Regions from separate parts of the Roseateles sp. GW835-FHT13E02 genome, predicted to be linked through region 2. Evidence: riboswitches for the same ligand, from Rfam matches in the RefSeq annotation. Region 2 holds a riboswitch; the other holds the start of a gene.

What was found. A riboswitch is a leader RNA that binds a small molecule or an ion and turns the genes downstream of it on or off. The one in region 2 is predicted to bind glycine.
Region 1: another riboswitch for glycine. It lies ahead of gcvT (glycine cleavage system aminomethyltransferase GcvT); the one in region 2 lies ahead of AC1Q6P_RS23230 (D-amino acid dehydrogenase).

Annotation. Positions count from the first base shown of each region.
Region 1 covers NZ_JBXAGJ010000011.1:45,511-61,186, forward strand. The annotation lists gene AC1Q6P_RS12340 (amidohydrolase family protein) at 1-381, shown strand, start outside; gene AC1Q6P_RS12345 (antitoxin Xre-like helix-turn-helix domain-containing protein) at 522-950, shown strand; gene AC1Q6P_RS12350 (RES family NAD+ phosphorylase) at 963-1,691, shown strand; gene AC1Q6P_RS12355 (hypothetical protein) at 1,706-3,805, opposite strand; glycine riboswitch at 3,966-4,069, shown strand; glycine riboswitch at 4,086-4,194, shown strand; gene gcvT (glycine cleavage system aminomethyltransferase GcvT) at 4,259-5,389, shown strand; gene gcvH (glycine cleavage system protein GcvH) at 5,498-5,875, shown strand; gene gcvP (aminomethyl-transferring glycine dehydrogenase) at 6,020-8,914, shown strand; gene AC1Q6P_RS12375 (L-serine ammonia-lyase) at 9,063-10,454, shown strand; gene AC1Q6P_RS12380 (nidogen-like domain-containing protein) at 10,535-11,362, opposite strand; gene AC1Q6P_RS12385 (substrate-binding periplasmic protein) at 11,572-12,294, opposite strand; gene AC1Q6P_RS12390 (efflux RND transporter permease subunit) at 12,554-15,676, opposite strand, start outside.
Region 2 covers NZ_JBXAGJ010000036.1:11,064-26,739, forward strand. The annotation lists gene AC1Q6P_RS23195 (HD domain-containing phosphohydrolase) at 1-2,282, shown strand, start outside; gene AC1Q6P_RS23200 (helix-turn-helix domain-containing protein) at 2,304-3,035, opposite strand; gene AC1Q6P_RS23205 (cytochrome P450 family protein) at 3,185-4,252, shown strand; gene AC1Q6P_RS23210 (antibiotic biosynthesis monooxygenase family protein) at 4,249-4,680, shown strand; gene AC1Q6P_RS23215 (bleomycin resistance protein) at 4,677-5,132, shown strand; gene AC1Q6P_RS23220 (CreA family protein) at 5,233-5,697, shown strand; gene AC1Q6P_RS23225 (GGDEF domain-containing protein) at 5,792-7,519, shown strand; glycine riboswitch at 7,579-7,672, shown strand; glycine riboswitch at 7,674-7,792, shown strand; gene AC1Q6P_RS23230 (D-amino acid dehydrogenase) at 7,965-9,272, shown strand; gene fusA (elongation factor G) at 9,442-11,547, shown strand; gene AC1Q6P_RS23240 (hypothetical protein) at 11,678-12,292, shown strand; gene AC1Q6P_RS23245 (hypothetical protein) at 12,787-12,987, opposite strand; gene AC1Q6P_RS23250 (hypothetical protein) at 13,022-13,216, shown strand; gene AC1Q6P_RS23255 (hypothetical protein) at 13,253-13,519, shown strand; gene AC1Q6P_RS23260 (HDOD domain-containing protein) at 13,752-14,594, shown strand; gene AC1Q6P_RS23265 (methyltransferase domain-containing protein) at 14,581-15,219, shown strand; gene AC1Q6P_RS23270 (Lrp/AsnC family transcriptional regulator) at 15,248-15,676, opposite strand, start outside.

The DNA of each region.
Region 1 (15,676 bases), on a different contig from region 2:
CACGGTCAGCGCGAAGGCCTGGGTGCCCATTGGGAGATGTGGATGTTCGGCCTGGGCGGCATGACGCCGCTGGAAGCCATCCGCACCGCCACCGCCAACCCGGCGCATTACCTGGGCCTGGACAAGGACCTGGGCTCGCTCGAGGTGGGCAAGCTGGCGGATCTGCTCATCATCGACGGCGATGTGCTCAAGGACATCCGTCAGAGCGACCGCATCAGCCATGTGATGCAGAACGGCCGGGTCTTCGAGGTCGGCAGCATGAACGAGGTGCTGCCGCGCCAGAAGGCCCGCAAGCCCTTCTTCTTCGACGGCGCCGACGGCCGCAGCATGCCGGTCGAGGCACACAGCCATGGCCACGGTCACGGCGGCGAGGAGGACTGAAGCCCAGAGGGCGGCGAGAGGGGGAATTCAGCTCCGTACTGAATTCTTGTTTTCATTCGCCAAAGAACTTACACTGAACTCCTCAGCGGCGCCTCTCCTGCCTGCCCAGGCCGGCGCCGCCCACCTGCCAGGAGTTCGCCATGGCCGCCCTTCCTTCGGACTTCCACAGCCAGCCGCAGCCGGGCCTGCCCGATCTGCACACCCCGGCCGCCGCCGGCGCGGCGCTGCGCACGTTTTTCCGCATGGCCCAGGCCTGGGGCCTGAGCAATGAAGAACAGCAGCGCCTGCTCGGCTGCGGCCGCACCACTTTTTACGACTGGAAAGCCGGCCGCATCAAGGCCGGCCTGGACGGCGCCACGCTGGAGCGCCTGTCCCATCTGTTCAGCATCTACGCCAGCCTGCAAATCCTGCTGCCCATCCCGGAGCGGGCCGATGCCTGGATCAAGAAGGCCAACAGCGCGCCCCTGTTCGGCGGCGGCAGCGCCCTTTCGCGCATGCTGGGCGGCCAGATCGCCGATCTCTTTGTCGTGCGCCAGTACCTGGATGCACAGCGCGGCGGCTGGGCCTGAAAGACCTGGCGTTTGAGCTCCTCCACCCTGCCCCCTGCTGCCCCGATCGCCCTGCCCTGCATCCCCGTGCACTGGCCGGACTCCTGCCGCCTGCTGCCCAGCCGCTACCCACCCGTGCTGCTGTTCGATGCGGTGGCCGAGCCGGCCGATCTGGCCGTGGTCTTCGCCATCGAGGCGCTGGGTAACCCGCGCCTGCGCGATCAGCTCGGCGAGCTGAGCCTGGTGCCGCCCGAACAGCGCCTCTGCGGCCCCGGCAGCAGCCCCATCATGGCAGCCTTCACCCACCTGAACCCCGAGGGCAGCCGTTTTTCCGACGGCAGCTACGGCGTCTACTACGCCGCGGCCACGCTGGAAACCGCCGTGGCCGAGGTCAGCCACCACCGCGCGCTCTTTCTCGCCCGCACGGCCGAGCCGGCCATCGATGTGGACTTGCGCTGCTACCGCGTCACGGTGCAGGCTGATTTGCATGAGTTGCGCGCAGAGCACCAAGACCCTCGCGCGCTGGCGCTGCTGGATGCGAACTCCTACGCCGCCTCCCGGCCCTTCGCCCGGCGCCTGCGCGAGCAAGGCAGCGCGGGCCTGATCTACGACAGCGTGCGCCAGCCCGGCGGCCAGTGCGTGGCCCTGTTCACCCCGCGCGCCGCCTTGCCACCGGCCCGACAGGCCGAGCATGTGACCCTGCGCTGGAACGGCCAGCGCATGGCCGACTGGTACCTGAAGTCAGGCCACCACGTGATCTGATTGCTCAGCAGCGCTCAGCGCCAGACGCCTTCGCGGTTTTCTTTCTGCGTGGCGTAGTAGGTGTAGAGCACCGCGTCGGTCACGTTTTCAGTCTGAAGCAGGCCGGAGGCCGACATCTTGTGCGACCAGGTGCGATCCGCCCCGTAGTGGCCGACCCAGGGGATCTGTCGCACCAGCTCGCTGCGGATGGGGGTCAGGTGTTGCGGGTTGCGGTAATAGCCCTCGGGCGCATCGACCCAGACCTTGTTCTTCATGCTGTAGAACACCGATTTGAAGGGCCCTCCCTCGACGCTGATGCGCGCCGAAAAGCCCACGCAATCGACCCCGTCCAGCAAGGGGTAGATGGTGTCCACATAGTGCTCGGAGATCTCGTCGTCATCGTCCACGAAGTTCAGGTACTCGCCCTGGGCGATGTCGATCATGGCCTGTAGCTTGGGGCCGTACTCGCGGCTGCGGTTGTCCTCGAGCACCAGCAGCTCCACATCGGGATAGCGAGCCACCTGGGGTTCCAGGATGGCCAGCATGCGCTTGCGCAGCTCGCGCCGTGCCGGCAGGCTGGGCACGAGGATGGACCATTTGAACTTCTTGGTCGCGCCGGCCTGCGCCGACGGGCCGGCCGGCAACAGGCGATGGGCCGCGTCCACGGCATCGTCGGGCAGGCGCAAGCGGCTCTGGCGCGCCCGCGCCGTGGTGCGCTCGCGCAGCGAGCTCTCGATCTTGCGCATCACCACCCGCGTGCCCAGGGCCGAATCGGCTTCGCAGGGCCGCGCCTGGGCATCGAAATAGGCATGGGCCAGCAGCTCGAAGCGCTGCTCGAACCAGCCCAGCGCCCAGAAATCCTCGCCGCACGCCTGCCAGAAGCTGCTGAAGAGATCGGGCGCGGCCAGCCAGCCCGCAGCAGCTGCAGGCTCAGGTGGCAAGGCACCGGCCAGGTCCAGCTGCAGCTCGCCGCCGGTTTGCAGCAGGCGCAAAGCCTGGTTCAGCACCGCCTTCAGGCCCGCGGCCTCATGCTGCAGACCGCTGACATCGAGCAGTTCCAGGCTTTCGCCGTGCAGCTCGATCGGGCCATGGGCGGCCGACAGATCGCGCAGCGGCAGGTCCAGCGGGCGGCTCAGGTCGAGCAGCAGATCGGGCTCTTGCTCGGCATCGCGGCTGATGTTGAGCCAGCCGGCTTTGTAATCCGCGCCAGCGCCCATATGCAGGCGCTGCGGCCGCCAGGGCTCTTGCGGCAGGGCCGGCAGGCGCTCGACGGCATGGTTGGCCGCAAAGGCGAGCATCTCGGCATAGGCCACGGCCGGGTCGGCCTGCTCAAAGCGCTCCAGCGCCAGGCGGGCGAAATCAAAGAACGCCGGCGTGCCGAAATCCTCGCTGAAGAACTGCTCCAGCTGCCCGCCCTCCAGCCACAGGACCGAGTCCTCGAAGGCCGGATGCACCTCGGTGCCCGGCACGCGCTCGGAGATGACGGGCGTACCCAGGGACAGACAGATCGCCGCCCGGGTCTGCTCGAAGCGGCTGCTCTCGTAGAAATGCACATTGAGCACGGCCTTGGCCTGGCGGATGAACTCATCGCGCTCGGGGCCGTAAAGCGGGCCATCGAACAAGGCCACGCTCAAGCCCAGGGCCTCGATGCAATCCAGCCAGGCGCGGCGGCGCTCGTTCATGCTGCCGATGAACAGCAGATCGATGGGCCGCTGCTCCAGCGGGATGGATTCCGCCGGCTTCAGGTACGGTGCATGCAGCAGGGGGAACACCGGCACCTGATCCGGCCGGGCGCGGTAGGCGCTGCAGTTGGCGGCGTCGTAGTCCACCACCGGCCAGTTCGCCAGCAGCTGCAAATACTCGGGCGAGACCTGGGCGCCGCCCTCGCCCAGCTGCTCCAGGTTCACAAACACGCAGACATGGCGATCGAGCAAGGCCGGCTCAAAACCGAGATGGGCGCCAAAGATGAAATTGATCGCACCGTGGCGCAGCCGGTTCTTCGCCATGCTGACCTCGGCCCCGAGGCGGCGGAACTGGTAGCGGAAGTAGCGCGCCTGATCGAGCAAGCCCAGGGAGTGCACATAGGCCCCGGGCTGCTGGATGCAGAGATGAATTTCGGGCGTGGTGTGGCTCATGGGCGCGGTGTTGCCTGCAAGGCGTGATTCATGCTGCGGCCAGCATAGGCAGAAGCAGCGCCCGCCATGGCGTGATGAACGTGAGGAAGCCGGCGCATTTGTGGATTTGCGAAGAGGCCTCGCCACGGAGCCACTTTTTGCGCAAAAACCAGGGCTACAATCGCCGCCGTCAGGAGAGAGCTTCCTCGCGGAAGCCGCCGAAGGCGCAGTGGCACTGGTGATCCCACGCTGCGAACGCTCAGGCAAAAGGACTGATAAAACGCCCGTTCACAAAACGTCGGGCGTCCTCACTGGAGAGAGACGGGTTTCGAGCCCGTCCACCGAAGGGGCAAGCTGTTGGCAATACGCCGGTGGCCAATCTCTCAGGTAAAGCGGACAGCGAGGGCATTCCCCCCACTCCTTGAGCCGGTCTCAGGGGCGTGGGCCAGATGATTGCCCTCGAAAGCTGCTCCCATGTCCGCTGCTGACTCCTCCGCTCCCCTGCTCAAGACCCCCCTGCACGCCCTGCACATCGAACTCGGCGCCAAGATGGTGCCCTTCGGCGGCTACGACATGCCCGTGCAGTACCCGACCGGCGTGATGGCCGAGCACAAGCACACCCGCGCGGCCGCCGGCCTGTTCGACGTGTCCCATATGGGTCAGGTCCGCCTGATCGGCGACGGCGCTGCTGCCGCGCTGGAAACCATCGTGCCGGTCGATGTCATCGACCTGGGCCTGTTCAAGCAGCGCTATGCCTTGTTCACCAATGAACAAGGTGGCATCCTGGACGACCTGATGATCGCCCGCCGCCCGGACGACCTCTTCGTCGTGGTGAACGCCGGCTGCAAGGTGCAGGACATCGCCCACATGCAGGCCAAGATCGGCGACAAGTGCCAGGTCTTGCCCCTGCCCGAGCAAGCCCTGCTGGCCCTGCAAGGCCCGCAAGCCGTGACCGCCCTGTCGCGCCTGAACCCTGAAGTCGCCAAGCTGACCTTCATGACCGGCGGCTTCTTCAATCTGGACGGCATTGAGACCTTCCTGACCCGCTCGGGCTATACCGGCGAAGACGGCTTCGAAATCTCGGTCCATCAAGACAAGGCGGTCGAGCTGGCCCGCAAGCTGCTGGCCCAGCCGGAGGTCAAGCCCATCGGCCTGGGCGCGCGCGATTCGCTGCGCCTGGAAGCGGGCCTGTGCCTCTACGGCCATGACATCGACACCGGCACCACCCCGGTGGAAGCCTCGCTGACCTGGGCCATCCAGAAGGTGCGCCGCGCCGGTGGCGCCCGCGCCGGCGGTTACCCCGGCGCGGCCGTGGTGGACGAGCAGCTGGCCAAGGGCGCCACACGCAAGCGCGTCGGCCTGGTCAGCAGCGAACGCATGCCGGTGCGCGAAGGCGCCAAGCTGGTCAACGCCGAGGGCGTGGAAATCGGCGTGGTCACCAGTGGCACCCTGGGCCCCACGGTGGGCAAGCCGGTGGCCCTGGCTTACCTGGCCAAGGAATTTGCGGCCCTGGGCACCGAGGTCTTCGCCATCGTCCGCGACAAGCGCACACCGATGACGGTGGCCAGCACCCCGTTCACGCCCAACGGCTACTACCGCGGCTGAACGGACGAGAGCCGGCTCGGCTCACGTCGCGCTTGCCCGGCACCGATCGGGCACCCTACATTTCATTTTCTTTCTCCTTTCCACCTTCCGAAAGCAACGGAGCACCGCATGAGCAACATCAAGTACACGCCTGACCACGAGTGGGTCCAGATCGAAGCCGACGGCATCGTCACCGTGGGCATCACCGTGCACGCACAAGACGCCCTGGGCGATGTGGTGTTCGTGGACCTGCCGGCCGTGGGCAGCAGCTTCGAAGCCAAGGAAGTGGCGGGCGTGGTGGAGTCGGTCAAGGCCGCCGCCGACGTCTACATGCCGGTCGCCGGCGAGATCACCGAAGTCAACGAAACCCTGCGCGACGACCCGTCGCTCGCCAACAGCGACCCGCTGAAGACCGGCTGGTTCTTCAAGGTCAAGTTGAGCAATCCGGCCGAGCTGGACGGCCTGATGGACAGCACCGCCTACGACGAGCTGGTCAAGAACAGCTGATCAAACCGGCCGCGGCGGCTCCATGAGTGAGGCCGCGGCACCCCCTGCCACAGAGCGCAGTCCTTGCGCCTTGCTGTGGCAGGCTCTCCCGAACACAAACAGCCTGAGGCTGCCACAAGCGGCGCCAGGCTCCAAGGATTTGCCATGTTGATGTCCGCCCTGCAGCCCCTGTCGGTGCTTGAGAACGCCACCGAATTCCAAGCCCGCCACATCGGTCCCGATGCCGCTGACGAAGCCGGCATGTTGTCGGTGATCGGTGCCGCCTCGCGCCGCGCCCTGATCGAAGCCGTGGTGCCCGCCAGCATCAAGCGCTCGGTGGGCATGGACCTGCCGGCTGCCGCGACCGAAGCCCAGGCCCTGGCCGAGCTGAAGGCGCTGGCGGGCAAGAACAAGGTGCTCAAGAGCTATATCGGCCAGGGCTACTACGACACCCTGACCCCGGGCGTCATCCTGCGCAACATCCTCGAGAACCCCGCCTGGTACACGGCCTACACGCCCTACCAGGCTGAAATCTCGCAAGGCCGCATGGAGGCCCTGGTCAACTTCCAGACCATGGTGACCGACCTGACCGGCATGGCGATTGCCAACGCGTCCATGCTGGACGAAGCCACCGCCGCCGCCGAAGCCATGACCCTGGCCGCCCGCGTGGGCAAGAGCAAGAGCCAGACCTTCTTCGTCGCCGACGACGTGCTGCCGCAAACCCTGGAAGTGGTGCGCACCCGTGCCGAGCCCCTGGGCTTCAACGTGGTGGTAGGCCCGGCTTCCGAGGCTGGCAAGAACGAGTGCTTCGCCGCCCTGCTGCAATACCCCGGCGTGAACGGCGATGTGCGCAGCCTGCAAGCCGCCGCCGACGCGGTCCATGCCCAAGGTGCGCTGCTGATCGCTGCCGCCGACCTGCTGGCCCTGACCCTGATCAAGGCCCCCGCCGAGCAAGGCGCCGACATCGCCGTGGGCACGACCCAGCGCTTCGGCATGCCCATGGGCAATGGCGGCCCGCACGCCGCTTACATGGCCTGCAAGGACGAGTACAAGCGCAGCCTGCCCGGCCGCCTGGTCGGTGTGTCCATCGACGCGCATGGCAAACCCGCCTACCGCCTGGCCCTGCAGACCCGCGAGCAGCACATCCGCCGCGAGAAGGCCACCTCCAACATCTGTACCGCTCAAGTGCTGCCGGCCGTGGTGGCCAGCATGTACGCCGTGTACCACGGCCCGCAAGGCCTGAAGCGCATCGCCCAGCGCGTGGCCTCTTTCACCGCCGTGCTGGCCGAAGGCCTGAAGAGCCTGGGCTTTGCCCTCGGCAACGCCAGCGCATTCGACACCCTGCATGTGCAGACCGGCGCACAGACCGCGGCCATCCAGGCCCGCGCCGTGGCCGCCGGCATGAACTTCCGCCGCGCCAGCGCCGAGGCCCTGAGCCTGTCGCTCGACGAGACCACCACCCGCGCCGACCTGGCCGCCGTGCTGGCCGTGTTTGCTGATGGCAAGGCCCTGCCGGACCTGAGCGCGTTCGACAAGGGCATCGCCAGCCTGATCCCGGCCGAGCTGCAGCGCACCAGCGCCTACCTGAGCCACCCGGTGTTCAACCGCTACCACTCCGAAACCGAAATGCTGCGCTATCTGCGCGGCCTGTCGGACAAGGACCTGGCGCTGGACCGCAGCATGATCCCGCTGGGCTCCTGCACCATGAAGCTGAACGCCACGGCCGAGATGATCCCCATCACCTGGCCCGAGTTCGCCGGCGTGCACCCGTTTGCCCCGCACGATCAGCTGCAGGGTTATGCCCAGCTGAACGAACAGCTGACCGCCTGGCTGTGCCAAGCCACCGGCTATGCCGGCATCAGCCTGCAGCCCAATGCCGGCTCGCAAGGTGAGTACGCCGGCCTGCTGGCCATCAAGGCCTGGCATGAGTCCCGCAATGAAGGCCATCGCAGGATCTGCCTGATCCCCGAATCGGCCCACGGCACCAACCCGGCCTCGGCCCAGATGGTGGGCATGCAGGTCGTGGTGACCAAGTGCGACAAGGAAGGCAATATCGACCTGGCCGACCTCAAGGCCAAGTGCGAGCAGCACAGCGCCAACCTGGCCGCCATCATGATCACCTACCCCTCGACCTACGGTGTGTTCGACACCCAGGTCAAGGAAATCTGCGCCCTGGTGCGCAGCCACGGTGGCCGTGTCTATGTGGACGGCGCGAACATGAACGCCCTGGTCGGTGTGGCCGCACCGGGCGAGTTCGGCGGCGATGTCTCCCACCTGAACCTGCACAAGACCTTCTGCATTCCGCACGGCGGTGGCGGCCCGGGCGTCGGCCCGGTCTGCGTGGTGGCCGATCTGGTCCCCTTCCTGCCCACCCACCGTTCGGCCGGCTACGACAGCAAGACCGCCATCGGCGCCGTGTCCGCCGCACCGCTGGGCAATGCCGCCGTGCTGCCCATCAGCTGGATGTACTGCCGCATGATGGCCGCTGAGGGCCTGCAGGCTGCGACCGAAGTGGCCATCCTCTCGGCCAACTATGTGGCCGCCCGCCTGGCCGATGCCTACGACATCCACTTCAGCGGCAATATCGAGGGCATCAAGGGCGGCGGTGTGGCCCACGAGTGCATCCTGGACATCCGCCCGTTGAAGGACGCCACCGGCGTCGGCGCCGAAGACGTGGCCAAGCGCCTGATCGACTACGGCTTCCATGCGCCCACCCTGTCCTTCCCGGTGGCCGGCACCTTGATGGTGGAGCCGACCGAAAGCGAATCCAAGTTCGAGCTGGACCGCTTCTGCGACGCCATGCTGGCCATCCGCGCCGAGATCGCCAAGGTGGCCGACGGCAGCTGGACGGCAGAAGACAACCCGCTGGTCAACGCCCCGCACACGGCAGAAAGCCTGCTGGCCGCCGAGTGGACGCACGGCTACAGCCGCGAAGAAGCCGCCTACCCGGTGGCCTCGCTGCGCCGCCAGAAGTACTGGGTGCCGGTGGGCCGCGTGGACAACGTCTACGGGGATCGCAACCTGAGCTGCTCCTGCCCGCCGATGAGCGACTACGCCTGAGCGTCCCAGGACGCTCGGCACCGCCCTGCCAGAGCCGGCTTGCTGTCTGATGGACCTCTCACCATCGACGCCAGCCGGCTTTTTTGTCACAAGGCCGGCCTGATTCATCGGGCCGTGCTCGAATCTCACACCAACGCTTGGAGGCCCCATGGCCGTTTCAGTCTTCGACCTCTTCAAGATCGGCATCGGCCCGTCCAGCTCGCACACCGTGGGCCCCATGCGTGCGGCACGCATGTTTGTGCAACGCCTACGCCACGAAGGCCAGCTCGAGCGCACGGCACGCGTGATCTCGCAGATGTATGGCTCGCTGGGCGCCACCGGCAAGGGCCACGGCAGCGACAAGGCCGTGCTGCTGGGTCTGGCCGGCCATGAGCCGGATACGGTCGATGTCGAGCAGGTGCCGGCTTACCTCGACGCCATCCGCAGCGGCGGCCGCATCCGTCTGGGCGGTGAGCATGAGATCGAGTTCAACGAGGCCAAGGACCTGGTGCTGTTCAAGCGCCAGAGCCTGCCCTTCCATGCCAACGGCATGCGCTTCTCGGCCTTTGATGCCGAAGGCGTGGAGATCCAGCAGCGCACCTACTACTCGGTCGGCGGCGGCTTTGTCGTCAGCGACGAGGTGGCGGCCGACGGCAGCAAGCAAAAAGTCATCGCCCCCGATGCCACCGTGCTGCCCTACCCCTTCAAGACCGGCGACGAGCTGCTGGCGCTGACGAAGCAGCACGGCATCAGCATCGCCGAGGTGATGCGCCGCAACGAACGCCACTGGCGCAGCGATGAAGAGACCCGCGCCGGCCTGCTGAAGATCTGGCAGGTGATGCAGGACTGCGTCAGCCGCGGCTGCCGCACCGAGGGCATCCTGCCCGGCGGTTTCAAGGTCAAGCGCCGCGCCGCCCAGCTGCACCGCGACCTGACCGCCAACCCTGAGGCAGCCCTGCGCGACCCGCTGCAGGTGATGGACTGGGTCAACCTCTACGCCCTGGCCGTCAATGAAGAAAACGCCGCTGGTGGCCGCGTGGTCACGGCGCCGACCAATGGCGCGGCCGGCATCGTGCCGGCGGTGCTGCACTACTACAGCCGCTTCGTCCACCACGCCAACGACGAGGGCGTGATCGACTTCCTGCTGACCGCCGCCGCCATCGGCATCCTCTACAAGGAAAACGCCTCGATTTCGGGCGCCGAGGTCGGTTGCCAGGGCGAGGTGGGCGTGGCCTGCTCCATGGCTGCCGCGGCCCTGTGCCAGGTCATGGGCGGCACGCCCGAGCAGGTCGAGAACGCCGCCGAGATCGGCATGGAACACCACCTGGGCCTGACCTGCGACCCGGTGGGCGGCCTGGTGCAAATCCCCTGCATCGAACGCAACGCCATCGCCTCGGTCAAGGCCATCAATGCCGCGCGCATGGCCTTGCGCGGCGACGGCACGCACTTCGTGAGCCTGGACAAGGTCATCAAGACCATGCGCGACACCGGCGCCGACATGATGACCAAGTACAAGGAAACCGCACGCGGCGGCCTGGCGGTGAACATCGTCGAGTGCTGACGCCGATCGCGCGCGCTGGCACGAAAAAGGCGACCCTCGGGTCGCCTTTTTTCATGGATCCAGCAGGGCTCGCAGGATCATCAAGCGCGACGGCGGCGCGAAACCGCACCCAGGCCAGCCAGGGCCAGGCCGACCAGCAGCAGGGAGCTCGGCTCCGGCACGGTCGAGGGCGGCTGCACCGAGCCATTGCGCACGCTGAAGCTGTAGCGGCCGGCGACGTTGGAATTCAGGGAGCCGGCAACCAGAGACTGAGCGCCGCCGTCCAGCAACGCGCCGTTGATGGCCGAGCCAGGCAGCTCGAAGGAGTTGCTGTTGCCGTTAGACCAGCCCACGCGCACCGAATTGCCGCCTTGGCCGTTGCTGCCGCCGCTGCTGGTGGCATCACCGGTTTCCCACTGCACCTTGTCGTAGTTGAACTCGAAGTCGAAGTCGCCGGCATTGATGTCCGAGCGGTCGGTGATGACGAGCTGGAAGGTGTTCAGCTTGTTGGCCTGGGTGTCAAAGTAGCCCACGTCCAGCCAGTTCACGCCGAAGACCTTGTGGCCGTTCAGCAGGCCGGTGCCGTACTGGGTCACGCCGCTGCGGGTATTGCGGGTGTCCACGTCGGCAAAGAAGGCCGCCAGGATCTGGCGGTTGGTGCCCTGCAGGCCGAAGGGCGTGTAAGTGTCCAAGGCTCGATCAAACGTCACGTTGCCGTTGTTGTTGACGAACAGCTGGGTGAACTGGCTGCCGAAGAAATTGACGTTGAAGCCGATGTTGACCAGGCCGGTGGAGCCATCGTCATTGCGCGGCAAGGTGTTGGCCGAGAACAGGTCGGTGTGATGCACAGCGCCCGCCAGAGCCGAAGAGCTCGCTGCCACCAGTCCCGAGACCAGCAGTGCGGCGGAAAACAGAGTCTTGATCTTCAATTCGTATCCCTACAAGTGTCCAAAACAAAAGTTCGCCCATTGGCGAACTTGCTTTGTGAAGCAGGGTTCATGCCAGCGCACCAAGTCCTTGTGGCGCGGCAATTTGCACGAAACAGAACGTAACGTTGTCAGAAAACCCGACAACGTGGTAACAACTGCATACAAAAAACCCATGACCTGCGGCACGGGTACAGACTGCTAGACCGGGCTTAGCGCTTGATTGGCGGGCTGTCCTGAGGCAGCCAGCGCTTGTAGATGGCCGCAAAGCTGCCATCGCGCTTCATGGCATCGAGTGCCCGCTGCCAGGCTTGAACGACACGGTCAGGGGTGTCACGCGAGAAGGCGATATACCCTTCGGCGCTGGCATAGCTGTACACGATCTCCAGCGCATCCTCGGGCACGCCGGCCTGCGCCATGATCTTGGGCATGGACAGACGTTCGGTGGCGAAATAATCCGCCCGCTGGGCCAGGAGCATGCGGATGGCTGCCTGCGGATCGGCAACGCTGACCAGGTTGCGAAAGCCCAGCTGGCTCAGCTCCTCCGAGGTGTACCAGTCACGCACCACCAGCACCGACTTGGCCCGCTTGGCATCGTCCATGCTGCGCAGTCGCAGGCCACCGCGGGCCGGCGCATAGATCGAGCTGTAGAAGGTGACCACCGGCCCCACCCACTTGAAGAGGCGCTCTCGCCCTGGCGTGCGTGCCATGCTGAACAAGGCGGTTTCGCCACCCAGTTGCACCTCGCGGTAGGCACGCGCCCAGGGTTGGAACTCGATCGGCAATTCCTTCTTCAGGCGCCGCTGGATCTCCTGCACCACCTCGACCGCCAAGCCCTTGGCCTCGCCGTTCTCGCTGAAGTTGATGGGAGCGAACTCTTCGCTGAGCAGGCGTTGTTGGGCTTGCGCTGGCAGCGTCGGGCCGATTGCTACCATGAGCAGGCAGAGCAGCCATCGGCAAGGGCGCGCCGTGTGGCGGCAGGCCTGCCGCCAGAAACCAAAACGAGGGAACATGGCTGCGCAGCATAGCCAAGCCTGAGCCCCTTGCTGCGGCCGGCCCCGCCGCGCGCACGGGCAAATCGTTCCGAACTCACGCGAGCGATCCTGTCGTACAGGAGAACACGCCCCTCAAGAAAAAGAAACGGCGCCCCGAAGGGCGCCGCCGTGAGTCAAAGACCTGGGGCTGCCTGCGGCATCAAGCGCTGGCGCTGGCGCCGGCGCCAAGCGCTGGCAGCTCGGCCAGCATCGCCTCCTGCTGAGCGGCCGGCTTGGGTTTGCGCTCCCGCACCAGGTAGGAATACAGCACCGGCACCACCACCAGGGTCAGCAGGGTCGAGGTGATGACGCCGCCGATGATGGCCCGGCCCATGGGGGCTTGCACCTCACCGCCCTGGTTGAAGGCAATCGCCATGGGCAGCATGCCAAAGACCATGGCCGCCGTGGTCATGATGATGGGGCGCATGCGCACCAGGCCGGCCTCCAGCAGCGCCTCGGGAATGCTCGCCCCGCCCTTGCGGGCGTGGTTGGCAAAGTCGATCAGCAGGATCGCGTTCTTGGTCACCAGGCCCATCAGCATGACCAGGCCGATCATGGAGAACACATTGAGCGTGGTGCCGGTGAACAGCAGGGCCAGCATCACGCCAATCAGCGACAGGGGCAGCGAGGCCATGATGGCGATCGGCTGCACAAAGCTTCCGAACTGGCTGGCCAGCACGATGTAGATGAAGATCACCGCCAGGCCCATGGCCGCCAGCAAGCCGTTGAATGCTTCCTTCTGCTGCTTGCCGGCGCCATCGACATTGAAGCTGACGCCGGGCGGCAGCTCCATGGACTTGACGATCTTCTGCACATCGGCATTGACATCACCCGAGGGGCGGCCCTCGGTGCCGGCAAACACGGCCTCGCGGCGCTGCAGGTTCTGGCGGCGGATCACCTCGGGGTTGAACACCGATTCAATGGTGGCCACCTGATCGAGCGAGATCGGCGAGCCATCCTTGGCGAAGGCCACGGGCAGCTTGAGCATCTGATCGATGCGCTGGCGTTGCTCGACCGGCAGGCGCAGCAGCACCTCGACTTGGTTGCCATCGGGCGTGGTCCAGTAGGTAGCCACCTCGCCGTTGACATAGGCGCGCAGCGATGCGGCCACCTGCGGTGCGGTCAGACCCAGCTCGCGAATCGCCGAGTCCTTGAGCTTGACGGCAAAGGCCGGCAGGCCGGGCTTGACCGTAGTCTCCACATCGACGGCGCCCTTGACCTTCTTGATCTTGGCCACCAGATCGTTAGCGACCTGGGTCAGCGCCTCGGGGTCATTGCCCAGCAAGGTGATCCAGATCGAGCGGTCGCCGCCCACGCTGGCATCGACGCCGGGAATCTTGGCGATCTCGGCGCGGATGGCATCTTCCACCTGCTTCTGGCTGCGCTTGCGGTCCTTGCGGTCCACCAGCGAGATGTTCAGCGAGGCCTGGTTGCGGCCGGTGGCCATGCCCTCACCCGTGCCGCCGACCACGGTGGACACGGTCTTGATCTCGGGGAACTTGCCCAGCAACTCCTCGACCTGCAGCACCTTGGCATTGCTGCGCTCCAGGCTGGAGGCCACGGGCAGGCGCAGGTTCACCTGGGTGAAGCTGTCATCGGTCTTGGGTGCAAACTCGGTGCCGACAAAGCCGGCCAGCACCAGGGCCAGCACAAAGCTTCCGCCGCCCGCCATCATGACCAGGCCACGCGGTGTGATGGTGGCCAGGCGCAGGCGGCGCGGGGCGCTGCGATCGCGCTGGCCTGCGGCGTCGAATGGGCGGCCCCAGACCGGAATCGGCAGTGCAAACAGGCGATAGCGGCGGCCCGAGAAAGCCCAGCGAATCAGGCGCTCGTAAACCCGGTGCAGCACATCCATGCCGTGATCGGTGGCGCGGATCAGGTGGCCGATCACCGGCAGCTTCTTGACGTAATGGCTTGGCGGGTCCTTCCAGACCGAGCTCAGCATGGGGTCGAGCGTGAAGCTGACGAACAAGCTCACCATCACCGCCACCGCCACGGTGATGCCAAAGGGGTAGAAGAACTTGCCGATGATGCCGCCCATGAAGGCCACCGGCACAAACACCGCGCAGATGGCAAAGGTGGTGGCCATCACCGCCAGGCCGATCTCGTTGGTGCCGTCAAACGCCGCCTGCTGGTGGCTCTTGCCCATGCCGACATGGCGCACGATGTTCTCGCGCACGACGATGGCATCGTCGATCAACAAGCCAATGCACAGCGACAGGGCCATCATGGTCATGAAGTTCAGCGTGAAGCCGAAGGCATGAACGGCGATGAAGCTGGAGATCACGGCGATCGGCAGGGTCAGGCCGGTGATGATGGTCGAACGCCAGCTGTGCAGGAACAGGAAGACGATGGCCACCGTCAGCAGCGCGCCCTCGACCAGGGTGTGCTTGAGGCCGTTGAGCGAGTCCTTGACGTTGTCGCTGGAGGCGTAGATCAGGTTCAGCTCCACGTCCTTGGGCAAGGTCTTGCGCAGCTCGGCCATGGCCTCCTTGACGCCCTCGCCGGTGTTGACGATGTTGGCATCTTGCTGCTTGAAGACATTGAAGGTCACGGCGGCCGCACCATTGATGCGGGCCAGGCTGTCCGGTTCGCGCTCACGCTCCACCAGCTGGCCCAGATCGCCCAGGGTCAGCACCAGATTGCCGCGCCGCGCCACCACCACCTTGGCAAAGGCCTTGGGGTCCTTGACCCGACCTTCCACGCGCAAGATGGCATCGGCACTCTTGTCCGAGATCAGGCCTACCGGCTGGTCGACATTGGCCTCGCGCAAGGCCTGGGCAATCTCGGCCGGTGTCACGTTGTAGGCACGCAAGCGCATCGGGTCCAGATCGATGCGCACCTCGCGCGAGACCAGGCCGCCCACGTCCACGCGGGCCACGCCGTCCACGCGGCCCAAGCGCTTGGCGATGATGAGCTCACTCATCATCGACAGCTCGCGCGCCGGCCGTGTCTTGCTCATCAGCGCAGCCAGCACCACGGGCTGGTTGTCTTCCATCTGGGCGCGCGCCACGGTCGGCGTTTTTGCTTCCTTGGGGAAGGCCGATTGCGCCAGCGAGACGCGGTCACGCACCTCCTGCATGGCGCGGCCCATATCGGTGTTCAGGCCGAACTCGACCTGGGCCTGCACCCGGCCCTCGAAGCTGCGCGACACCACGCGTTCGACGCCGGCGATGGTGTTCAGCGATTCTTCGAGGGGCTTAGCGATCTCACGCTCCACCGCCTCGGGCGAGGCGCCGGGATAGCGCACATCGACGGACGCGACGGGGATGGAGATGTCCGG
Region 2 (15,676 bases):
ACCATGCGGCCTGGCGCGACACCACCGGCACGGCGGCACGGCTGCACAGCGAATTCGCCGGTCTGCCCCAGCCCCTGCCCCCGGCCCTGCAAGCCTGGGTCAGCAGCGCCAATGCCCTGGTGGCCGCCTTCACCGGCGAGCTGGGCATGGCGATCAAGCATTTTCTGCAGGCCCACCACGCGGCCATGGAAAGCGGCCAGATCCGCCACGCCGTGTTTTCAGCCAGCAATGGCGCGGACAATTTTGCGTCGCTCGGCGACCTGGATGCCGCCCTGGAATGGGACGAGCTGGCCCTGGCCCAGGCCCAGGCCTGCGGCTGGCCCGGCACCCTGGGCGGCGCGCAGATGCAGACCGGCAATGTGCTGCGCCTGCTGGGCCGCCTGCCCGAGGCCCACGCCATCCTGAACGAGGCGCTAGAGTCCATGCAGGCCCTGCAGCACGCCAGCCGCTACAGCCTGGCCCTGCAGTACCAGGGCGATGTGGCCCTGGACATGGGCGAGCCGGCGGCGGCGCTGGATTGTTTTCTGCAAGCCGAGACCATTGCCGTCAATCTGGGCGAGCCTTTCTATCTGCTGCGCTGCTGGCGCGGTCAGGCCAGCGCCCTGGGTCGGCTCGGCGAGCCCGAGCAGGCATTGAGCAAGATCTCGGCCGCCTTGCTCAATGCCCGCGAGCTGGGCAGCGCCGATGAGCAGATCAAGGTGCTGCGCGTCTTCGCCGAGCTCTACCAGCAATACGCCCTGCCCGCCCCCGAGGGCATGACGGCCGCCAGCCCCACCCTGCACTACCTGCTGCAGGCCTTGCAAATGGCCAGCAGCATCAAGGGCTACATCCTGCCCAGCGACCTGCTCGACGAGCTGGCCAATGCCTACGCTGCCACCGGTGATGCCGCGCAGGCTCGCCATTACGGCCAGGCCGCCGCAGCCGCGCGTGACAACAAGCGCCTGGACGATGCGCGCAACCGCGCCATGGCCATGCAGGTGCGGCAGGAGAGCGCCTTGGCCCGTGCCGAGGCCGAGTACCACCACCGCCTGGCGCAGGCCGAGAGCGAACGCGCCGCACAGCTGCAGGAGGCCAGTGCCACGCTGGAGACCCTGGGCCGCATCGGCCGCGAGATCACCGGCAGCCTCAACACCGACGCCGTTTTCGCCGCGCTGTATCGCCACCTCGGTCAGCTGCTGGACACCACCTCCTTCTTCGTCTACCTGCTGGAGCCGGGCGGCCATGCGCTCAAAGCCGCCTTCATCAATGAGGCGCGCCACCGCTTCCCCTCGCCGCTGATTTCGCTGCAAGATCCCGAATCGTTGACCGCACGCTGTGCCCGCGAACGCTGCGAACTGTTCTTCCCGTCCGCGCCCCGCAGCCATCCGCCCGGGCATCTGATGGGGCCACTGGAAACGCAGAGCATGATGTTCTCGCCCCTGCTGATCGGCGACCGGCTGCTGGGCGTGATGTCGGTGCAGTCGGTGGACAGCCATGCCTACGGCGAACGCGAGCAATCGATCTTCCGCACCCTGTCGGCTTACGCCGCCATCGCCCTGGACAACGCCGGCGCCTACGCCGCCGCCGAGACCGCGCGCCAGCAAGCGAACGCCGCGCTGGAGGCCCTGAACGAAGCCCGCGCCAAGCTGGCCGACCGCGCCGAATGGCTGGCCGAGGAGGTGCGCAAGGCCACCAACCAGATCGTTCAGCGCGAGCGCGAGACCGTGATCCGCCTGTCCAAGGCGGCCGAGTACCGCGACCCCGAGACCGGCGCCCACATCCTGCGCATGGCGCATTACTCCGAGCTGATCGCGCGCGGCCTGGGCTTGCCCGTTGCCGACCAGGAACTGCTGCTGGAAGCCGCCCCCATGCACGACATCGGCAAGGTCGGCATCACCGACAGCATCCTGCTCAAGCCCGGCCGCCTGACGCCGGAAGAGTTCGAGATCATGAAGCTGCACGCCAGCTACGGCTACGAGATCCTCAAGGACAGCTCCTCCCTGGTGCTGCAGGCCGGCGCCGCCATCGCTCTGGGCCACCACGAAAAATACGACGGCACCGGCTATCCGCAAGGCCTCCAGGGCGAGGCCATCCCCATCTTCAGCCGCATCGTCGCCGTGGCCGATGTCTTCGATGCCCTGACGTCCGAGCGCCCCTACAAAAAAGCCTGGACCTTGGAGGCCGCCGCCGCCCACATCAAAGCCCATGCAGGTAGCCACTTCGACCCGGACTGCGTGCGCGTCTTCTTCGAGCACTGGGACGAGGTGCTGGACATCCGCCAGCGCTTCCAGGACGAGGATTGATGCGCCGGGCGCGGGCGCGGCTCAGGCCTCGCCGAGCAGGCGACGCAAGCCCGCCCGACCGCGCGGCGTGATGCGCAGGGCGCGGCTGTCCAGCGCGCCCTCCACCCAGGCCTTGCGTTCCAGCAGCGCCAGCCAAGCTGCGCCCAAGGCGCCGCCCAGATGCGGCCGGCGCACGCTCCAGTCCATGCAGGGGCAGGCGAAGCGGCGCCGTTGGCGCAGCGCCGCCCCCAGATCCAGACCCAAAGCCGCCAACGCGTCCTGGCCCGCCGGGCTCAGCTGATAACTGCGAGCGTCCTCGGCTTGTACGATCAACCAGCCTTGCTGCAGCAGGTGCTCGTGCCAGCGCACGGCCCACTCGCCGGCCATGTGGTCGTAGCAACGCCGGGCCTCGCGCAGCTCGGGCGGCGTGCTTGGCTCAAAGCGCGGCAAGGCCTCGCTGTGCTGGCGGCCCGCCAGCACCAGCAGGGCCTCGAGCGCAGCGCCCACCTCGCCCCCGGCCAGGCTGTGGTAGCGATGACGCCCCTGGACCTCGCAACGCAGCAGGCCGGCCGCGACCAGGCGGCTCAGATGGGCGCTGGCCGTGGATGCGGCAATTTCGGCCGCCGCCGCCAGCTCGGTCGCAGTGCGGGCATGGCCATCGAGCAGGCAGCACAAGATGCGCGCACGCGCCGGCTCGCCCATGGCCTGAGCCAATGCGGCCAGGGCTTGATCGGCAAAGCCGGCGCCGCGGGGCGGCAAGGGTGTGTCATCCATGCTTCGATGGTAAGCGAAGCATGTGCGCGGCCAGCACCAGACACTGACGCCTCTGAACTCACTGAGCCCCTCTCTCCACCTCGATGCCCTGCCCCTTCACCTCCCCACTTCCACCCGACGCCCCATCCAGCCCAGCGGCCGACACCCCCATGGCCGCGCAGGACTGCAAGCGGTTTGATTTCGACCCCATCTTGCAAGCCCATGTGATCGCGGGGCCGGATCTGCTGCGTCAGGCGCTGAGGCATCCGGACCTCGGCGTGCGGCCGCCCGATCAGCCCCTGCCGCCAGCCTTGCAGGGCCGCCGCTTCGGCGCCATTTACGGCCAATGGCTGCGCATGCGCGAAGACCCCGCACGCAACGCAGAACGCCAGGCGCTGGAGCAGGCCCTGACCTCGCTCGACCGCCGCGTGCTGCAGGCCGAGGCCCAGCATCAAGCCCGCCTGGCCTTGAGCCAAAGCTGGGAGGCCTGGCAATGGTCCAGCCTGCCGGCCAGCCTGGCCGCCATGCTGGGCGTACCCATGTCCAGTGCAGCGGATCAAGCCTCGCTTCGGCAGCAGCTCCAGGCCCTGGCCCAGGCGCTACGACCGGAAGCCGGGCCGCGCGAGCTGGACGCGGCCGACCAGGCTTGCGAAGTCTTGACGCAGGGCCTGGGTCGCCAGGGCCCTGCGCCGCTGTGGAGAGGCTTGAGCCTGCCGAACTGGGATGCAGCAGCCCAGGCCCTCGGTCTGCTGTGGCAAAGCCATGAGGCCGGCGCCGGGTTGCTGGGCCAGGCCCTGCTGGCCGGCGCGGGGCATGAGGCAGAGCTGCTGCGGCTGGCGCAGAGCCCGGGCGTCATCCAGCACACGCGGCGCTGGGCCTTGCACGACTGCCGCTTGGGTGACAGCTACATACCGCGGGGCACGGCCCTGCTTCTGCGCCTGGCTTGCGAGCCCGCGGAGCCGGGCGCCGGTCTGAGCTTCGGGCACGGCCGCCATCAATGCCCGGGCCAGGAACTGGCCTTGCTCATGGCGCAGGCGGCCCTGGGCGTCGCCCGCCAGGCCTTGGCGCAGGGCATCGCGCCCCCGTCCTGGCAGGGCCACCATGCACTGGCCCATGCCCGCGTGCCGCGCCTTGCCGACAGGGCCGACCGAGCCGAGAGCCTCGTGCTTGCTGACGCCGAGCTGCCCACCGAGCGAGCGCCAGCACCCTCGACCACAGCCCAGGAGTCGCGCCCATGATCCTCGTGGTGTTTGAAGTGAAGCTCGCAGCCGGCCAGCGCGAGCACTACCTGGCGTTGGCGGCGGCCTTGCGGGCGGAGTTGGCGCAGATCGACGGCTTCATCAGCATCGAGCGTTTCCAAAGCCTGAGCGATCCCGACACGCTGCTCTCGCTGTCCTGCTTCCGTGACGAAGCCGCCGTCCAGGCCTGGCGTTCGCAAGCCGCCCACCGCGAGGGCCAGGCCCAGGGTCGCGCGACAGTGTTTGCCGACTATCGCTTGCGCGTGGCCGCCGTGCTGCGCGACTACGGCTTGCACGATCGCGTGCAGGCACCGGCGGACAGCCGGCAGGCCCTGGAAGCGCCCCTCGCCGGCGGCGCGCAACTCGCCCAGCCAAGCCACGGATGCCGCACACAATCGGCGCTTCGCCACGCCCCCCATCCACCGTGAACCGCTGCGCGCCCACCGAACCCTTTTGGAACCCCATGGTGCCCGAGCTCGCCGTCAGCGATCTGGCTGCATCGCTGCACTTCTACCGGGCCTGCGGATTTGAGGTCCGCTTTCGCCGCGATGATCCTCCGTTTGCCTATCTGGAACTCGGCCGCGCACAGCTGATGCTGGAGCAAGACCACGCGCACAGCTGGCTGACCGCGCCGACCGAAACGCCGCGTGGCCGCGGCATGAATCTGCAGATCGAGGTCGAGGATGTCGAGCAGCTCCAGGCGCAGCTGCGCCAGTTCGGCTGCCCCCTCTTCCGCGCGCTGGAAGAAAGCTGGTACCCGGTGTCCGAGCGGGAAGAAGAAGGGCAATTGGAGTTTCTGGTACAAGACCCGGATGGCTATCTGCTGCGCTTTTGCCAAGTCCTGGGCTCACGCGAACGCCCGAGCCCTGGCGAGCACTAACGCCCCACCACTCGACGCCACCGCACACGCCGCCACCATGCCCAAGACGCACACCCTGCTCGCCTCGAAGATCTCCTCGTTCTGGCGCCGTGCCGGCCTGATGGGGCTGGGAATCGCAGCTCTTTTCTTGGGCCTGCCGGCCCGGGCGAGCGGCGAGGCCGTGGGCGAGGTCGACACTGCGTTCAAGCTGATCGGCCCCGATCACAAGGTGGTGGTGGAGGCCTACGAAGACCCCAAGGTCTCGGGCGTGACCTGCTACGTCTCGCGCGCCAAGACCGGCGGCATCAAGGGCGGCCTGGGCTTGGCCGAAGACAAGGCCGAGGCCTCCATCGCCTGCCGTCAGACCGGGCCGATCGGTTTCGCCAAGCCCCTGGCACGGCAGGAAGAGGTGTTCAACGAGCGCATGTCCCTGGTGTTCAAGAAACTGCGCATCGTGCGCATGGTCGACAGCCGGCGCAACACCCTGGTCTACCTGACCTATTCGGACCGCCTGGTCGACGGCTCGCCGCAGAACAGCGTGACCGCCGTGCCGGTGGATCGCGCCACGCCGATTCCGCTCAAGTGAGCGCAGTGCCAGGCGGCAAGCCCGAGACCTTGAACGCCGGCCGATGAAAGCCCGAGCACAGCCTCCCTGCCGCCCCCGGCTCACGCCGGAGCAGGTGGACGCGCTGAATGCCGAAGCCTACGCGCTGCGCATGTCGGACACGCCGCGGGCCTTGTGTCTGGCGCAGCAGGCCCATGAGCAGGCCCTGGCCGTCGACCATCCGCGCGGCCTGGCCTATGCCTTGCTGCGCTGGAGCCTGTGCGAGTTCATCCTGGGCCAGCCGGTGGCGCCGCTGCAAGCCCGGCTGGATCGGGCCCACAGCCTGCTGGAGGCGCTGGGCGAGATCGATGGCCATCTGGATGCCTTGAACTTGCAGGCCCTGATACAGGCCCGCCAAGGCGACTACGAAAAGGCCCTGCATTTGGACCAGCGAGCCCTGGAACTCGCCCGCCTCCACCAGGCCAGTCATGCCGAATCTCGCGCCCTGAACAATATGGCGGTGACCCGCCTCACGCAGGGCCAATTCCCGGAGGCCCTCGAGTTGCTTCAGCTCAGCCTCGCACTGGCCGAGCACAACGGATCCATCGTCGACCAGGCCTATGCCCTGGGTCAGCTGGGCCAGGTGCTGCAAGGCATTGGTGAGATGGACTTGGCCGCGGAGCATCTGCAGCGCAGCCTGCGCTGCGCGCGCCAGACCCAGGACCTGGCGCGCCAGGCGACCAGCGCGCTGGACCTGGGCACACTGCTGAGCAAACTCGGCCAGCATGCAGAGGCTTGCCTTCTTCTGGACGAAGCGCTGAACCTGTCGCGGCGCACCGGCAATGTCAACGATCTCGGCCAGGCACTGCTGGGCCTGGGCCAGTCCTGCCTGGCGCGAGGGGCAGTGGACGCGGCCCTGGCCGCCTTCGAAGAAGCCCGGCCGCTGGCCCTGAGCGTGGGCGACAGCCCATCGCTGTGCAGCATCGAGTTGGGCCTGGCCGACGTGTGGCAAGCCCGGAACGATCTGCCGCAAGCCCAGGGCGCCCTGGAACGCGCACTGGCTCATGCCACGAAAGGCCGGCTCACCGCCCTGGCAAGCCAGGCTCATCGGGCCCTGTCCGAGCTGGCCGAGCGGCGAGCCGATCACGCCCTGGCCCTGCAGCACTACAAGGCCCACCATGCCTGCGAACAACGCCTGCTGGGCGAGCACTCGCAGCAGCGCCTGCGCGGCCTGTTCGTGCGCCAGCAGGTCCAGGCCCTGAGCCAGGAATTGCAGGCAGCCCGACAGACGGATCAGGAAAAGCAGGCCTTGCTGACGCAGCTCGCGGCGCAAGCCGACTTGCTGCGCCAGCTCAGCCATGAGGACGCCCTGACCGGCCTGGCCAATCGCCGCTGGCTGGACCTGCTGCTTGAACAGGAGTGCGAGCGCGCGGCGCGCTTTCGCCACCCGCTCAGCCTGGCCATGCTGGACCTCGATCACTTCAAGGCCGTCAACGATCGCTTCGGCCATGCGGTGGGCGATGCCGTGCTGCGCCAGCTTGCTCGCCTGCTGCGTGACCACTGCCGGCGCGCCGATGTGGTGGCGCGTTATGGCGGCGAGGAGTTCACCCTGATCCTGGTGGAGGCCCCCCTGCCCCTGGCCAGCCAGCTGTGCGACAAGCTGCGCCAGCAGATCGAGCGCTTTGACTGGCGCAGCCTGCACCCCGATCTGCATGGCATCACCGTCAGCATGGGCCTGGCCGGCAACGCCGAAGCCCACACGCCCGAAGCCTTGTGCGCCCTGGCCGATGAGCGCCTCTACCAAGCCAAGGGCGAGGGCCGAAACTGTGTCCGTCCGACCGGACTCCTGGCCGACTCTCGCTGATCCCAGGGCTGCCCCGCATTTGCCCTGACTTCGCACACAGGCAAGCCCGTCTACACTGCACACCGGATTCAGGAGAGTGCAGGCCCGCTTTGGACCCTGCCGCCGAAGGCGCAAGCTCCCATACTCGCTCAGGCCCCGTACTGGATCCGTCAACAAGCCGAATGCTGGAGAGAGCGGCCCGCGCAGACGATGCGCAAGCCGCCACCGAAGGAGCAAGGCCATGCCCCCGGGGCGCGGCTGAATCTCTCAGGTAACAGGGACAGCGGGAGCGGCGCGCGTCAAGCGCACGCTCTTGCTGCCACTGCCCGATCTGTGCTCTGCCCGGCTCGCGCCCCACCCTGGGGTGCCTCACCTGCCTGGAACGAAACACAGCCCGAGCTGGGCCTGGGCGTACGCCTGCGCGTCTCACGCAACGGTCTGTTTGTCTTGTTTCAGGAGTGCACACATGCACGCAATCGTCCTGGGCGCCGGAGTCACCGGCGTCACCACCGCCTGGTATCTGCGCCAATCGGGTTTTGAAGTCACCGTGATCGACCGCCAACCCGCGGCCGGCCTGGAAACCAGCTATGCCAACGGCGGCCAGATTTCCGTCTCGCATGCCGAGCCCTGGGCCAACCCGGGCGCGCCGCTCAAGGTCTTGAAATGGTTGATGAAGGAGGACGCACCCCTGCTCTTCCGCCTGCGCGCCGACCCGGCCCAGTGGCGCTGGGGCCTGCAGTTCCTGCGCGAATGCACGCCGGGCCGCACCGCCCACAACATCCGCAACATCGTCAACCTCGGCCTCTACAGCCGCGAGCAGCTGCAGCGCCTGCGCGCCGCCACCGGCATCGCCTACGACCAGCGCCAGCAAGGCATCCTGCACTTCTACACCAGTGAGCAGGAATACGCCGCGGCGCAGGAGCCGGCTCGCATCATGCGCGAGCAGGGCTGCGAGCTGGACATGAAAACGCCCGAGGAATGCGTGGCCATCGAGCCGGCGCTGGCGCAATGCCGCGCGCAGATCGTCGGCGGCAGCATGACGCCCAGCGACGAATCGGGTGACGCCCATCGCTTCACCCAGGCGCTGGCCGCCCTGGCCGCGCAGGCCGGGGTGGAGTTCCGCTACCAAACCCGGGTGCTGGGCTGCGAGCGCGAGGGCCAGGATCTGGCGCGGGTGATCGTGGCCGATGCGAACGGTGAAATCGAGCGGCTGGCCGCCGACCGCTTTGTGCTGTGCCTGGGCTCCTTCAGCCGCGGCCTGGCGCGCGAGCTGGGCGTGTCGCTCAACATCTACCCGGCCAAGGGCTACTCGATGACGCTGCCGGTGATCTCGCCCGCGCACAGCTACCAGGTCTCGCTGACCGACGACGAGTACAAGCTGGTGTTCTCGCGCCTGGGTGATCGCCTGCGCGTGGCCGGCACGGCCGAGCTCAATGGCTATGACAGCACGCTCAATCTGCGCCGCTGCGAGGCCTTGCTGCGGCGCACGCGCGAGCTGTTCCCGCAGATGGTGGCGCCTGAGGGCCAGCCCAGCGGCGCCCAGTACTGGACCGGCCTGCGCCCGGCCACGCCCTCCAACCTGCCTTACATCGGCGCCAGCCGCGTTGGCCGCCTCTTCCTCAATACCGGGCACGGCACCCTGGGCTGGACGCACAGCTGCGGCTCGGCCGCGGCCCTGGCGGACCTGATCTGCGGCCGCCGGCCCGAGCTGGATTACGCCTTCTGCGGGCCCGAGCTCGGCGCCTGGGCCGGCCGGGCGCAGGCGGCCACTTGAGTGAATCGGCCCAGACCCGCCGGCGCGGGCCTTGTAAGCCGGCCGGCCTTCCTCTACCCTGAGGCCAGAGCCGAGCGGACCCGTCCCTTGCGTCAGAGCCCGGCACCGTGCATGCATCCATCACCGCGCCCCACGAAAGCCGGGGCGCCGGAGAGCCAAGGAGACTGCCATGAGCCCGAGCCCGAACGGCGACGCCAGCCGCGCCCCATCCTCCACCGGCGCGCCCCAGTCGCTCCTTTCGCCAGCGGTCGCGGCCTTGCGCAGCCTGGCCCTGGTCGGCCCCGCGGCGGCCGGCAAGACCAGCTTGCTGGAGGCCTTGCTGCTGCAGGCCGGCGCCATCACCCAGGCCGGCACGGTGGAGCGCGGTAACACCGTCAGCGATTTCGATCCGCTGGAGCGCCGCCTCCAGCATTCCCTGCACAGCAGCGTGGTGCACCTGGAGCATGGCGGCGTGCGCATCCACGCCATCGACACCCCCGGGGCGGCCGATTTCATCGGCCAGTCCCTGCCGGCGCTGGAGGCCGTGGACACGGCCGTGCTGGTGCTCAACGCGCAAAGCGGGCTGGAGCCCATGGCCAGCAAGATGATGGAACCCGCCGCCCAGCGCGGGCTGTGCCGGCTGATCGTGATCAACAAGATCGATCTGGCCGAGCTCGACCTGCCAGGCCTGCTGGCGCAGATCCGCACGGTGTTCGGGCGTGAATGCCTGCCGCTGAACCTGCCGGCCGAAGGCGGGCGGCGCGTGCTGGACTGTTTCTACAACATCATCGGCCAGGCCGATTTTTCCTCGGTGGGCCAGGCGCACCAGGCCCTGGTCGAGCAGGTGGTGGAGGTGGATGCCGCGTTTGTGGACCGTTATCTCAGCGAAGGCGATGTCGACCCGCGCGAGCTTCACGCGCCGCTGGAGCAGGCCTTGCGTGAGGGGCATCTGATCCCGATCTGCTTCACCTCGGCGCGCAGCGGCGCCGGCGTGGCCGAGCTGCTTGATGTGATCGAGCGCCTGCTGCCCAACCCGGCCGAGGGCAACCCGCCCCTGTTCCTGCGCGGCGAGGGCCCCGAGGCCCTGCCCCTGCAAGCCTTGCCCGAGCCCAGCGCCCATGTGCTGGCCCATGTGTTCAAGATCATCTCCGACCCCTACCTCGGCAAGATGGGCGTGATGCGCGTGCACCAGGGCACGCTGCGCCGCCACAGCCAGCTCTTCATCGGCTCGGCGCGCAAGCCCTTCCGGGTCAGCCACCTCTTCCTGCTGCAGGGCGGCCGGCATGTCGAGGTGGAGCAGGCCCTGCCGGGCGAGCTCTGCGCCATCGCCAAGATCGACGACCTGCACTACGACGCCGTGCTGCACGACGCGCCCGAGGATGCCCACATCCATTTGCGCCCGCTGGACTTCCCCGTGCCCGTGCATGGCCTGGCCATCCGCCCGGTTCGCCATGGCGACGAGCAAAAGCTCTGGGAGCAGCTGAGCCGCCTGGTCGAGGAAGACCCCTGCCTGCGGCTGGAGCAGGCTGGCCAGACGCAAGAGACCGTGATCTACGGCCTGGGCGAGCTGCACCTGCGCCTGCTGCTGGAGCGCCTGCGTGAGAGCTACAAGTTCGAGCTGCACACCCAGCCGCCACGCGTGGCCTACCGCGAGACCATCTCCGCTGCGGCCGAGGGCCATTACCGCCACAAGAAGCAGAGCGGCGGCGCCGGCCAGTTCGGCGAGGTCTATCTGCGCGTGGAGCCGCTGGCGCGCGGCGCGGGCTTTGAGTTCATCGACGCGGTCAAGGGCGGCACCATCCCGGGGCAGTTCATGCCGGCCGTGGAGAAAGGCGTGCGCTCAGCCCTGGCGACCGGCGTGGTGGCCGGCTACCCGCTGGTGGACCTGCGCGTGACGGTGTTCGACGGCAAGCACCATTCGGTGGACAGCAAGGAGGTGGCCTTTGTCACCGCCGGCCGGCGCGCCCTGATCGCCGCGGTCCAGGAAGCCCGGCCCCTGGTACTGGAGCCCGTGGTGCATCTGGAAGTCCAGGCGCCGGAAGCCGCGATCGGCGACATCACCGGCGATCTGGCCGCCCGGCGCGGCCAGGTCAATGGCACCGAGAGCCCCTTGCCTGGCCGCAGCATCGTGCGCGGCCTGGCGCCGCTGGCCGAGCTGAGCCAGTACCAGAGCCGGCTCAATGCACTGAGCAGCGGCCAGGGTCGCTACAGCGTGCGGCTCTCTCATTACGAAGCGGTGCCGCCCCACACGCAAAGCCAGCTGATCGCGGCCTACCAGGCACAGGAAGAAGACTGAAGCCTGGCCGATCCGAAGGCATCGACTCTTTATCAAAAAGTCAAAATAGCCGCGACACACTCCGCGCGGAGCAGGCAGACGCTGAACCCCGCCCCGGCAAGCCGGATGAACGAGGCTTTATCATAGGGGGATGTCATCCGCCCCCCGGGACGTCGCCCAGATCCGCTTGGACAACGCGATGCTCCTGTTCGAAGAATTCGTCGCCGTCTCCGTCAAGCACCCCGATCCCGCCACCTTGCGTGGGCTGGAGCGGCGCTTTGCCGAGCGTTTGCAGATCCAGCCCAGTTACTGGAGCCAGATCAAGAGTCGCTCGCGCCAGATCGGCGAGCGCCTGGCGCGCCAGTTCGAGCAGCTCTTCCACAAGCCCCTGGGCTGGATGGATCAGAGCCACGCCGCCGGCGAGCCCGAGCCGGCCAGCCAAGAGCGGGAGGCCACGCCCAGCGTGCCGCAGGACGATGACGAGCGCTTCATCGTCGGCCTGGTGCTGACCTACTACCGCCGCCACCCGCAGCGCGCCCGCACGCGCCTGCTGGACCTGCTCGGCGAGGTGCTGACGCCGCCGCAAGAAGCGCCACCAGCCGGCAAGCTGGCGGCCACCGCGCCCGGCAAGTCGGCACCCTTGCCGGTCTTGCCCGCCAGCCCACCCTCGCGTGGCACGGCGCCGGCCACCGGCGGCGCGGCCGAACTCGACGAGTGGCGGCGCTTGCAGCAAGGCATTGCGCCGCTGAAACCCAAGAAGCGCTGAACGCAGCGCTCGAGCCACGCAGCGGACTTGGCACAAGTGCCTGTGCCTGCGCCGGCGTCGGCGTCGCGATCGATCACACCAAGGTGCACGTCTCCGCTCCGCAGCCGAGCCGCCATCAACGCCGCTTGGCGGGTCCATCCACCCCACACATCGGCCTGAATCCAGCCCCCGCCTCCTGGCCGGGAGGAACTCGGGCCGTGGCGGCTTGCGCACATTTCTTTATCTCTTTTGATAAAAAGTATATGCACAAGATAAACAGTCGTTTATCATTTGCTCAAGCGAGCGGATCGCGGCGCACCCCAAGCAAGGCGCCGCTCGTGAAGGTCCCTCTCCCCCTGTCTTAACCGGGAGCTGCCCGCCCCCGCTAGCGCTGGAGTCCAGCCAGGCACATCCCCGCCAAGGGATGCACCCCGGCGTCTTCACCCAGCGCCCTGCGATGCGCCGGCCCAGTGCCCACCGTCGCTCGGTCCGCACCGAGTCTTTCGCGAGTCAGTTCAAGCGTTCTCTGCGCCTTGCGCGGCACTGAAGCGATTCAGCGCCACCAGGCCGAGCCGCTGCATGGAGTTCCGGCGGGTGCCTGCCCTGGAGGGCAGCGCCATGCCCCAGATGGTTTTGTTTCTTGTTGGCTGCACCCAGTCGAGCCGCCGCATGGCCAAAACCGATGTTTCGGTCTTTTTCTTGACCTTGCCACCCACCGGGCGCGCTGTACGGCGCCCAGGAGATTGCCACATGACCCAGTTCACCTCACCCCGCCCGCTGAACCTGCGCCTGCAAAAGCCCCGCAATCCGCTGGTGGCGCCGGCGCTGATGCGACAGGCCGGCAAACACGGCCACCAGCAACACGAGGTTCGCCTGCGCCAAGCCGCGCAACGCGAGCTGCGACAAGAAATCTTGCGCGTCGGCAGGCCCGACGCCAGCCCCTGAATCCAAGGCCTTGCGAGGCCGAAGTGGAGAACCATCATGATGCGTTTGCGAGAACTGAGCGGCCCGGACGTGACGGCCGAAGACTACGAGATCACCCATGAAGCCTGGCGCTGGCGCGCCGCCCGCGTGCTGCTGAGCGCCAGCGCCGGGCTGACCCGCCTGGCCCTGCTGGTGCACCAGGTGCGCGCCGTGCGCCGGCGCCGGCCCGAACTGGAGTTCTATGCGGAGGCGGGCGCGCCGGAAGGTGCGCTCTACGCCGATGGGGTGCGGGTGGGCACCTTGCCCGGAGTGAGGCGGCTTTAGCGGCGCTCACCTACCCCAAGTGAGCCCAGCGCCGGCACCGGCGCAGCCAAGCAAGCAGCCGCGGGATCCGCTGCGCGGCATCCGCTGATGCTCGGCCGGACGAAACCGATGGGCGCGGGCGCGCACAAGTGCACGGCAGATGCGACGGCGGGTGTGCGGGCGGCGGCCGCGGGTTTCAAGATGAAGCTCCGGCCGCCGATATACGATCCAACACCTTTTGCCCAAGCCCGCCATGTCTGCGCCAGTCCCGATGCCTCCGCTGCGCCAAGCGCCGCCCGATTTGCCCAGTTGGGTGGCGCTGTTCCGTGACGCCGAAATCCCGGTGCTGGCCGAGACCGCCGATGCGCTGGAACTGCTGCGCGCCAATGAAGACGCGGTGGACGCAAACAGCCTCGGCGAGATGATCGCCACCGATCCGCTGATGACGCTCAAGGTCTTGGCCCATGCCGCCGCGCACCGCTCCAGCCGCCTGCAGACCGATGCGGAAACGGTGACCGCGGCCCTGGTGCTGATGGGCATCACGCCCTTTTTCCGTGACTTCGGGCCCCAACCCACGGTCGAGGATCAGCTGGCCAGCACACCCTATGCCCTGGACGGTTTGCAACGCGTGTTGCGCCGCGCCGACCGGGCCGCGCGCTTTGCACTCGGCTTTGCCGTGCACCGCCTGGACCCGGATGCCGCGGTCATCCACAGCGCGGCCTTGCTGCATGATTTCGCCGAGATGCTGCTGTGGATCCACGCGCCGGAACTGGCCCAGCACATCCGGCTGCGCCAGCAAGCCGACCGACATCTGCGCAGCGTGGCGGTCCAAAAGGAAGTGCTGCACATCGAGCTGGCCGATCTCGAGCAGGCCTTGATGCAGGCCTGGCATCTGCCGGAGCTGCTGCGCCACATCACCAATGACAAGCGCGCCAACGACCCGCAGGTGCTGTGCGTCAAGCTGGCCGTGCGCCTGGCTCGCCACACGGCCGATGGCTGGGACGATGAGGCGGTCCCGGACGATCTGAGCGAAATCGCCGCCCTGCTGAACCTGAGTCTGGAAGCCACGCTGAAGTTGCTGCATGAGTTCGACTGACACGCCGCCCAGCGCCAAACCCGCCGGCCCTTCAAAAGCCTTCTGGCAAGAGCGCTTTGAGCAGGGCCAGACGCCCTGGGACCGCGGCGAGGCCCACCCGCAGCTGCGGGCCTGGCTGGCGCAGGGCTTGTTGCAAGCCGGGCACGCCATCGCCATCCCAGGCTGCGGCCGTGGGCATGAGCTGCGCCTGCTGGGCGAAGCTGGCATTGCCGCCGTGGGCCTGGACTACACGCCCGCCGCCGTCGAATTGGCACGAACGCAACTGGGCGGCCTTCCCAGCCGTGTGGAGCTGGCCGATGTGCTGGCCTGGCAGCCGCCCGAGGCGCTGGACCTCGTGTACGAACAAACCTGCTTGTGCGCCCTGCACCCAGATCACTGGCTGCGCTACGCGGAACAACTGCACAGCTGGCTCAAGCCCGGCGGGCTGCTGCTCGCCTTGTTCATGCAGGCGCGCCGTGACAGCGCTGGCAGTGGCGTGGTCGAAGGGCCGCCCTACCATGGCGACATCAACGCCATGCGCGCCTTGTTCCCCGCTTCGCGTTGGGACTGGCCGGCGCCCCCTTACCCGATCACGCCACATGGCCAGGGCTGGGCCGAGCTGGGCGTGGTGCTGCGCCGGCGCTGAAACTCAGCGCGTGGCCGCAGCCCGGGGCTCACACCGGCACGGCGGTGGTGTTCTTGACCCGGTCCAGCACGAAGCTGGTTTTGCAGTCCTGCACGCTGGGATGCTTGAGCAGGGTCTCGGTGATGAAGCGGGCGTAATGCGCCATGTCCTGGACCACCACACGCAGCAGATAGTCCATATCGCCGGTCAAGGCCGCGCATTCCACCACTTCCGGCCAGGTCTGAACGGCGGCGCGGAACAGGTCCATGGGGTTGCGCTTGTGGCTCTCGGTGTGCTTTTCGAGCCGCACATTGATGTAGGCCGTCAGCCCCAAGCCGACCCGCTCGGGCGGCACCAAGGCCACATAGGCTGAGATGGCGCCAGATTCCTCGAGGCGGCGCACCCGGCGCAGCACGGCCGAGGCGGAGAGATTGACCTGGGCAGCCAGGGCATCGTATGTGACGCGCCCGTCAACCTG